DNA from 2 places in the Halobacillus sp. 12SKB genome. Region 1 is predicted to be linked to the other one. Evidence: riboswitches for the same ligand, from Rfam matches in the RefSeq annotation. Region 1 holds a riboswitch; the other holds the start of a gene.
The links. Region 1 has a riboswitch for FMN ahead of ribD (bifunctional diaminohydroxyphosphoribosylaminopyrimidine deaminase/5-amino-6-(5-phosphoribosylamino)uracil reductase RibD). Riboswitches for the same ligand answer to the same signal wherever they lie in the genome.
Positions count from the first base shown of each region.

Region 2: another riboswitch for FMN. It lies ahead of ACQ4XT_RS10250 (ECF transporter S component); the one in region 1 lies ahead of ribD (bifunctional diaminohydroxyphosphoribosylaminopyrimidine deaminase/5-amino-6-(5-phosphoribosylamino)uracil reductase RibD).

Region 1 covers NZ_JBRFWR010000001.1:1,501,379-1,506,243, forward strand. The annotation lists gene ACQ4XT_RS07325 (OsmC family protein) at 1-140, shown strand, start outside; gene ACQ4XT_RS07330 (glycoside hydrolase family 13 protein) at 212-1,873, opposite strand; FMN riboswitch at 2,169-2,318, shown strand; gene ribD (bifunctional diaminohydroxyphosphoribosylaminopyrimidine deaminase/5-amino-6-(5-phosphoribosylamino)uracil reductase RibD) at 2,490-3,566, shown strand; gene ribE (riboflavin synthase) at 3,566-4,216, shown strand; gene ACQ4XT_RS07345 (bifunctional 3,4-dihydroxy-2-butanone-4-phosphate synthase/GTP cyclohydrolase II) at 4,229-4,865, shown strand, end outside.
Region 2 covers NZ_JBRFWR010000001.1:2,121,226-2,126,090, reverse strand. The annotation lists gene ACQ4XT_RS10260 (hotdog fold thioesterase) at 289-666, shown strand; gene ACQ4XT_RS10255 (TraR/DksA C4-type zinc finger protein) at 701-1,066, shown strand; gene ACQ4XT_RS10250 (ECF transporter S component) at 1,113-1,706, opposite strand; FMN riboswitch at 1,860-2,005, opposite strand; gene ACQ4XT_RS10245 (hypothetical protein) at 2,302-2,478, shown strand; gene ACQ4XT_RS10240 (hypothetical protein) at 2,613-2,825, opposite strand; gene ACQ4XT_RS10235 (M20/M25/M40 family metallo-hydrolase) at 2,923-3,981, opposite strand; gene ACQ4XT_RS10230 (thioredoxin family protein) at 4,101-4,652, shown strand; gene ACQ4XT_RS10225 (potassium channel family protein) at 4,753-4,865, shown strand, end outside.

The DNA.
Region 1 (4,865 bases):
TACGCGCAGAAGCGGACGAAAAAGATTTATCCAAACTGAACCGGCTCATTGAAAAGGCGGAAAAGAGCTGTATGATCTCAAAAGCCATTCAGGGTAACGTTGAACTTGAAATGGAAGCAGACACAAGCATTGCTGAATGACAAAAAAAGGACGGCCCTCCTAAGGTGGCCGTCCTTTTTTAGTTCACAAATAGGTGGTAAAAAGGTGATGATTATTGGTTCAGCAAATAAACACGTGCTTCAAACGGTTTAAGTGTGAAACTTGTTTCATCCACATGTTTGTCTACAATGAGGTTTGACAGAATTAAATCCTTCGAGTTCAGATCATAAGAGGACTCGAATGCAGCTGTATTTTTCGTCAAGTTTGCCATCACTAAAGCGGTTTTACCATCAAGTGTTCTTGTATAAGCATAAATCTGATTGTCGTCCGGAAGAATTAACTCATACGTCCCATATGTGAACAGATCATGCTGCTTCTTCAACCGAATCATTTCTTTATAATGATTCAGAATCGAATGAGGATCATCCTGCTGATCTGCGACATTGATGGCCTTGTAGTTCGGGTTGATTTTCATCCATGGCGTACCGCTTGTGAATCCGGCGTTTTCTTCGTGGCTCCATTGCATAGGTGTACGGCTGTTATCCCTGGAAGTATTCCAAAGAATCTCCATGATTTTCTCATGGGACATGCCTTGTTCTTTTTTCGTCTTATATAAATTCTTCGCCGCGACATCATCATAATCTTCAATAGAAGGGAAAGCCACATTTGTCATGCCGATTTCCTGTCCCTGATAGATGTATGGAGTTCCCTGCATGAAGAAATACATCGTGGCAATGGATGTTGCACTTTCGCGCCAGTAGACATCGTCGTCGCCCCACGTAGATACAACACGGGCTTTATCGTGGTTTTCTACGAATAGAGCATTCCATCCGTCACCTTCCAAAGCTTTCTGCCAGCGTGTGAGGACTTTTTTCAATCCTGGGATATCCAGTTGCTGCTCTGCATCTTGATCCCAGAGATCCAGGTGCTCAAATTGGAAAATCATGTCCATTTTTCCGTTATCGCCGACCCAGAGGTCCGCCTCATCTGCACTGACACCATTGGCTTCGCCGACGGTCATGACGTCATAATTGCTGTACGTTTCGTCTTTGAATTCTTGTAAAAATTTATGGATGCCTTCCTGATTCATATGCATATCGAAGGAAGAAACGTATTTCTCTTTCTTCGGATTTGGCATATCAGGGAAGTCCGGACGTTTTTTTATGTGACTGATGGCATCAATGCGGAAGCCATCAATCCCTTTTTCCAACCACCAGTTGACCGTATCATATAACGCTTCACGAACTTCAGGGTTTTCCCAGTTCAGATCCGGCTGTTTGGTGGAGAACACGTGCAAATAATATTGCTCTGTTTTTTCATCGTACTGCCAGGCAGAGCCATCAAAGATACTTTCCCAGTTGTTTGGCTCGGCCCCATTTTTCCCGTCCCGCCAAATATACCAGTCACGCTTCGGGTTGGTTTTAGAGCTTCTTGATTCAATGAACCATGGGTGTTCATCACTTGTATGGTTGAGAACTAGGTCAATGATCAGTTTCATGCCACGATTGTGTACCTCTTGAAGCAATCGATCGAAATCTTCCATCGTTCCGAATTCTTCTAAAATGTCCTGGTAATCGGAAATATCATAGCCATTGTCGTCTTTAGGAGACTTGTACATTGGACAGATCCAAATAAAGTCAATGCCCATTTCTTTTAGATAATCAAGTCTGTCGATCATTCCTTGCAAATCCCCGATTCCGTCACCGTTCGAATCTTGAAAACTGCGAGGATAGACTTGATATCCAACCGCTTCCTTCCACCATACACGTTCCATAGTATTCCCCTCATTTCATTACAGTTATAGTTACCTAGTCCAGTTATATGCAACCGATTGCGCATTTTGTGAAAAAATAAAAACCTGATTAAATTCCAAGCTTTTATTAAATAGATGTTTTTATAAATTCTTCTAAGTTCTGTGCAAACGTTTTCCTGATGTAATCTATCTTAGCCGATTTTATCTGGTTTTACAATAGGGGTTGGGGTGAAAAGTGAAAATAGAGGAGTTCATTTGAATTGCACTTCCTAAACAAATCCGATATGATTTATAGTGTAACGAACAACTGAATAACGTAAACCTTCGGGGTCGGGTGAAAATCCCAGCCGGCGGTAATGAGCATGTGCTCCGAGCCCGCGACGGAGAATCAGTGTTAGGCACGGTTCTCCCTGATTTGGTGAAACTCCAAAGCCGACAGTTAAAGTCTGGATGGGAGAAGGTTGTAGAAACGTAAAGGTACAAAAATTAGAGCATTACGTGTACCCTTTTTTAAGTGTATGCGATTTACGTTCAATGACCCTGGGGAAGTCTGTCTTCTTCAGGGTTTTTTTATTTTTTTAGCCATGCATGCTAATTGGAAAAGGTGGTGAAGGTCTTGGATCGGGATGAAAGATACATGAGAATTGCTATAGACATGGCGCGGGAAACGGTAGGCCAAACAAGCCCCAATCCTTCAGTCGCTGCCATTGTCGTTAACCATAATCAGATCGTGGGAGTAGGGGTTCACGTCAAGGCAGGCGAACCTCATGCCGAAGTCCATGCGCTTCGTATGGCAGGGGAGAAGGCGAAAGGGGCAGAGATTTATGTCACGCTCGAACCGTGCAGTCACCATGGGCAGACCCCCCCATGTGCAGAAGCCGTCATTGAAGCTGGCATTCAAAGAGTAGTAATTGCATCCAATGACCCTAACCCTAAAGTGTCGGGCAGAGGAATTCGAATGATGAGAGAACGTGGTCTTGATGTGAGGACAGAGGTGCTGAAGAAAGAAGCAGACGAAATCAACCCTTCCTTTTTTCACTTCATCCAAAAGAAAGAACCGTATGTCCGATTGAAGTCAGCTATGAGCCTGGATGGGAAAATTGCCACTTCTACAGGGGAAAGTCAGTGGATAACGGGTGAAGAAGCGCGCCTGGATGGTCACTATTATAGACATCTTTCCGATGCGATCTTAGTCGGAATCAATACAGTACTGATGGATAACCCTAAGCTGACAACACGAATAGAGGGGGGAGGACGGCACCCGATCAGGGTGGTCCTCGATACACACCTCAGAATACCGCGTTCCTCTCAGTTAATTCAGGATGACTCGGCACCAACATGGATTTTCGCAGGGAATCATGTGAAGAAAGAACATATGGACCGATATGAAAACCATGAGCATGTCACCATCATCCCGCTTCAAGGGGAACAGGTTTCCATAGAAGAAGTTCTCCGATATTTAGGAGAACAAAAAGTCACTTCTTTGCTTGTTGAAGGAGGAGCGACGATTGCCGATGCTTTTGTACGCGCTGGAAAAGTGGATGAAACGATAACGTATATGGCGCCGAAGTTAATCGGAGGAAAAGAAGCTTTGACGCCTGTGGGCGGTAAAGGAATAGAGCAATTAAAGAATGTAAGCTCCTTTGAAATCGTCTCGACTGAAAAAATAGGGGAAGACATTAAAATTGTTTCCGTTAGAAAAGGAGAATCTTAATGTTTACTGGGATTGTAGAAGAAATAGGAACATTAAAGTCTGTGAAAAATAAAACAGAAGCACTCGAAGTGAATATTTCAGCCAAAGAAATAGTAACAGACGTTAAATTAGGAGACAGTATTTCCGTTAATGGCGTGTGTTTGACTGTAACAGACTTTACGGAGCAGACCGTCTCTTTTGACGTTATGCCTGAAACTTACAGAGCTACGAACATTCATGAACTGCAGCAAGGGGATCCGGTTAACTTAGAACGTGCGATGGCTGCAGGCGGGCGTTTCGGCGGGCATTTAGTTTCCGGCCATATTGATGGAACAGGAAAAATTGTTTCAAAAAAGCCTGAATCCAATGCTGTTTATTATGAAATTGAACTATCTGAAGAACTTATCCATTATTTCGTTTATAAAGGATCCATTGCTGTGGACGGCACATCCTTGACGGTGTTTGGTGTCGATGACTCCAGAGTGACGATTTCTCTTATTCCTCATACGATGGAGCACACGGTGCTCGGCGGAAAAGGACCTGGAGACAGTGTTAATATTGAGTGCGACATGATCGGGAAATACGTAGCTCACTTTTTGAGCGGACAAAATAAAGAAGAGCCGAAGGCAAGACTGTCTAAACAGTTTCTTTCTGACAACGGCTTTGCATAAGAGGGTGAAATGATGTTTGATTCAGTTGAAAAAGCGATTGAAGATTTAAAGCAGGGGAAACTTGTCATTGTTTGTGATGACGAAGATCGTGAAAATGAAGGAGATTTAATAGGGATTGCGGAGTATGCTTCTTCTGAAATGATCAATTTCATGATTAAACATGGTCGTGGACTTGTCTGTGCACCAATTACCAATGACCTCGCTCAGGACTTAGAATTAGTACCTATGGTCGATAACAATTCAGACCCCAACCAGACGGCCTTTACTGTAAGTATCGATCATAAAGAAACAACGACGGGAATTTCTGCAGATGAACGCGCTTTGACGATCAAGGAGATGTTGAATCCAGAAACAACGGCAGCGGACTTCCAGAAGCCTGGACATATCTTTCCTTTAATTGCGAAAGAAGGCGGTGTCCTGCGTCGAGCGGGGCATACGGAAGCGTCTGTAGACCTTGCCAAGCTTGCTGGCGCACGTCCGGCCGGGGTCATTTGTGAGATCATTAAAGACGATGGAACTATGGCACGTGTGCCTGACCTTAGAAAAATGGCGGATGAGTTTGATCTTCCAATGATCACGATTGCAGATCTTATCCAATACCGTCATAAAAAAGAGAACCATGTCAAACGCGAAGTGGAAGTGAAAATGC
Region 2 (4,865 bases), 620 kb from region 1:
CCTCATATGGCAAAGGGGCGGAGGGAAACGGTGAGACTCCTGTGGGAAGTGCGTGGTAGATGAGACCCCGCAGAGCGTTAGCTCGAGGAGGCTCATCACTCGCCCACGGAAAGCGAACCTTTTCCCGGAGCCCCTAAATCCACACAAACATCTCGAAATCAAGTCTTCCACAATCCTGCCAGATTGTTGAACAAGTCATTTATAATTTCAGTATGTAACATGAAGGTTTGACCATTTTTACAATGGGAATAATACAAAAAGGACGGGATGAAAATGAACAGATCTATGATGAAGAATACATTGATGGAAGCACTAGGGATGGAAGTTCTGACGGCAGACGCGGAAAAGGTTCAAATTCGTATGCCTGTGGATCACCGTACCCATCAGCCTATGGGGTTTCTCCATGGCGGAGCCAGTGTGGCATTAGCCGAGAGCGCTGCGAGCATCGGGGCATTTTTGAACATTGACCCTGATCAACAACAAGTTTTTGGGATAGAAATCAATGCCAACCATATAAAAAGTGCCTGCGATGGATATGTAAAGGGAACAGCGACCCCCGTTCATATCGGCAAAAATACGATGGTATGGGAAATACAAATTGTTAATGAAGCTGATGAGTTGTTGTGTATATCCCGATGCACTGTAGGGGTTGTCCCCAAAAAATAACCGAATTGTCCAATTGAAAGGAGTCACGTTTAGCATGTTGAATGATAAACAAAAACAAAAATTCAAGAACCGCCTTTTAGAAATGAAGGAAGAAGCAGAAGCACAAATGGAAGAATACAAAGAAGACCAAGCTAAAGAAGATTATGAAAATGATCGAACCGGTGAAATATCGAGCGTGGCTGATCATCCTGGTGACCAGGGAACGGATCAATTTGAGAGAGCGAAAGAACAAACGTTTTATGAGCAGGCGCGCGAAAAATTAATGGAAGTAGAAGATGCCCTGCAGCGCATGGAAGAGGGACGGTATGGTTTGAGTGAAAAGTCGGGTGAACCCATTCCAATTGAACGTTTGGAAGCCATGCCGACAGCACGCTATAAAGTGGAAGAAATGGAAAACTAATAACTACGTAAAAGAAAAGCGAGGGGTCCCATTCCCCTCGCTTTTTTTATGCGGCTGACTGCCGAACACTTTTTTGTTCGATCCAGTCCTTCATTTTCACGAATAACATGATAAACAAGGATCCAGCAATGGCTCCTTTAATTACATTGAAAGGAAGAATACCCGCTACAATCGTCATCCATTTCACATCTGTACTCATTGTCTCCCAGCCCATAAACCAGCTGTATGCAGGAAGGATAAGGAAATAATTGAGTACGCTCATAGTTACTGCCATAAAGACTGAACCAAAAACCAAACCTAAAATGAGTGCTTTCATCGTTTTTCCTTTTCGATAGATCATAGCAACCGGAACAACGAAAAGGACTCCGGCAAAGAAGTTCGCAACGACCCCAATGGGATCAGAAACTCCTGTAAAAATCATATATAGACCATTTTTCAACGCTTCCACCACAATACCTGCGAGTGGTGAAAATAAAATCGCAGCTAGAAGAGCTGGAATGTCACTAAAGTCCACTTTTAAATAAGGGGGTAAAAAAGGAAGTGGGAATTTCAAAAACATTAACACCATAGATATTGTACCAAGTAACGCTAAAATGACTAACTTTTGCAGTTTTGATGATTGACCCGTGTAAGCGTTCATCATCGATCTCCTCCTTCATCTTTTCATCGATTCACATCCCAGATGAAGGTAAACGGCCTAAAAAAACACATAAAAATAACCCTGTAGCACTTAGGGCTAAGGGTAGTCGTGTCCATAGGAAATAGAGGTAGTGTTTAATCTACCAGTTCCGTTCGACATCTTCTCCCATCCAGACTTTAACTGTCGGTCCCGGACTTTCACCGGGTCCACCGCATGGTCAACCATACGGGTCACGGACTTGAAAAATCATTTTTCTTCTTACCGTCGGTCGGGAATTGCACCCTGCCCCGAAGATGGAATCGATATATTATTGTAAATTTATTTTATACAAAACGCTGGGATAGCGCAAGCTAAATGTTTTGGAATGAATGTTTTCTGTTCTTAGAGGATTATGATGGTTGATATTGACAAGATTATTCTGTATTGTCTTATGTCTTAGTCTTTACTACAACTGTGTTAAAGTAGCTTGTACGTAATTTTTTCATAAATAAATGACTGCAATCCAATCTTAAAACCCATGATAATATCCATTATTCGAGGCAGAATAGGTGTGTAACTCCTTTCAAACCATTACTTCAAAAGGAATGATTGAAATATGGGTAGAAGAAATTCTTGGTTAGCATTAGGAACAGCTGGAGCCATTGGTGCTGCAGCTATGTATGGGATAAATAGAATGAATCGCAATGGTGGAATGCAGCAAGTTGGTCAAAATCTCCAAAATAGCGAAATGGCTCAAAATTTACAAAACGCTCTCCCAAAAAATAATCAATAATAAAAAGTGGAAGCCAATGATTATGGCTTCCACTTTTCACTCTCTTCCGTTCAATTTCAACCAAACCCCTTCCTCACTACCTTCTCTGAATAGTGGTTAAGGATAAAAACAAAACACATTCCAGCGCCTTGTTTTTATGCCGATGGCGACTGCATTTTTTCTGTAGCATCTATAAAAAGACGGAGAGTTGAAGAAACAGTAGATACATCGACGAGACCATCTTCGCAATCTTTTACCTTATCAAGCTGCATAAGAATGTATTCATCATACCCATGCAACTGTAACTGTCCGGCACAAATCTTCCCTTTCAACGTCATAATTTGGTGATGCAGTACTTCCCGATCCATGCAGATCACTCCTTAATATAGAAGATTATATCTGCTATTCTCTCCAATTATGCTTTAAATAAACAAAACACCGAGGAGCCCCTCGGTGCTTAAAGGATTATTCTTCTAGCGGATTCAAACTTTCGTTACCTGTCATATTCTTAATCATTTCCACCATCAAGGTGATCTCTTCTTCGATGTCCTGAACACTTACAGTTTCTACAGGAGAATGCATATAACGGAGCGGCAGGGAAACGAGACTGACTGGAACACCTTTTCCGGTAAGTCTCATCTTATCGGCATCTGTCCCAGTCATTCTAGGCGTCAGCTCATACTGGACGTCCATATCAAGAGATTTTGCTGTGCTTTCAAGAAGCTTGTTAATCTTGCGATTGATCGGGGCTCCTTTTGCCAGTACAGGCCCCCCGTCTAATCGTACGTCCCCGTGTTTATTTTTGTTAACCCCTGGATAATCGGTAGCAAACGTCACGTCACACGCAATCGCCATCGTTGGTTCAATGCCGGCCGCAGCAAAATAAGCTCCCCCCATGTTGGTCTCTTCATTAACAGTGCTTGCCGCATAGACTCCCACTTGAATGTTTTCATTAGAAAGCCTTCTCAATACTTCCCCTACAATAAATTGTCCGGTACGGTTATCCAGACCGCGTCCAGCTATGTATCGATCCATCAACAGTTCCGGCTCCCTCTTATAAACAGCCAGGTCACCAATTTGAACAAATTGCTCCATCTCTTCTTTCGTCTTTGCTCCACAGTCAATAAAAAGGTCGTCTAAACCGAAGTCCCCTTTTAATCCACCATGGTGTTGAGCGTTCACTCCAATGACCCCTGTCAATTCTTTGGCATAACCAAGAATTTGAACCTTCATTCCTACAGCTGCTTTCGGGTTTATGCCCCCCATTTTGTCAAAATGAAGATAACCTTGCTCATCAATCCGGTTGATGACGAGAGCAATTTCATCACAGTGCCCGGCTAACAGGATTTTGAATTCCGCTTCCGGATTCAATACAGCGATAGCATTCCCGGCATGATCGGTTTTGATATCGTCAGCATATGGACGCATCTCTTTGATCCATCTTTTTTGTATTTCCATTTCCATGCTGGATGGAGAAGGTGTGTTTAGCAATTCCATTAAAAAGTTCAATCGTTCTTTTTCCATAATCATCCCCCTTTTCTTTTATCATACCAAAAAAGAGGGATCTCATTATAATTAGACGCTTATTCTCAGCCTAATGGGGGAACATGACCTTGTACGGAGTTTGTAGAGGAGGAATTGGAATGAACTTAGAAGACTGGTTTAACAGAGGAATGACAGCCCAGACCTACGTCGATCACATGCAAACACACCAGAAAGACTTCATCTATATATATGAAAACTTCCCGGTCCCCGTTGAAGATCAGCCACTATTCGAAAAAGTACAAAACAAGAAATTACGCGCCCTTGTTCTTACAGAGGATTGGTGTGGTGATGCGATGCTGAACCTGCCGATTTTCTTAAAAATTGCAGAGCAGGGGCATATTCCCGTTCACTTCCTTTTGCGTGATGAAAATCTAGAGTTGATGGATCAATATCTGACAAACGGACAATCAAGATCCATCCCTAAGATTATTTTCATCGACACCAAAGGGAATGAAGTGGGAACTTGGGGACCACGCGCTCCCGAAATTCAAGCATTCATCGATGAATCATTAGCGAAGCTCCCTGATCATGATGCTGACGACTTTAACGAAAAACGTAAGGAAATGCTTACCTTCATTACAAAGGCTTATCGTGATAACCGTGACTTCTGGGCATGTGTTTATAAAGATTTGAAAGAAAAAATTTCATAGCCCCATTTTCAAAAGGATTTCCTTACTATGTAAGGAAGTCCTTTAATGTTTGAATAAAGACCAGAACAGCCATACTGAGGATAAAAAAGGGGCATATGTTATGCAATCCTTAATCCGCCTATACTTCCAAATGCCACTGTTTTTGCGGTTATTGACTACCGTATTGTTTACCATGTCATTATTCGGGTTGATCATTCATATCATTGAGCCGCA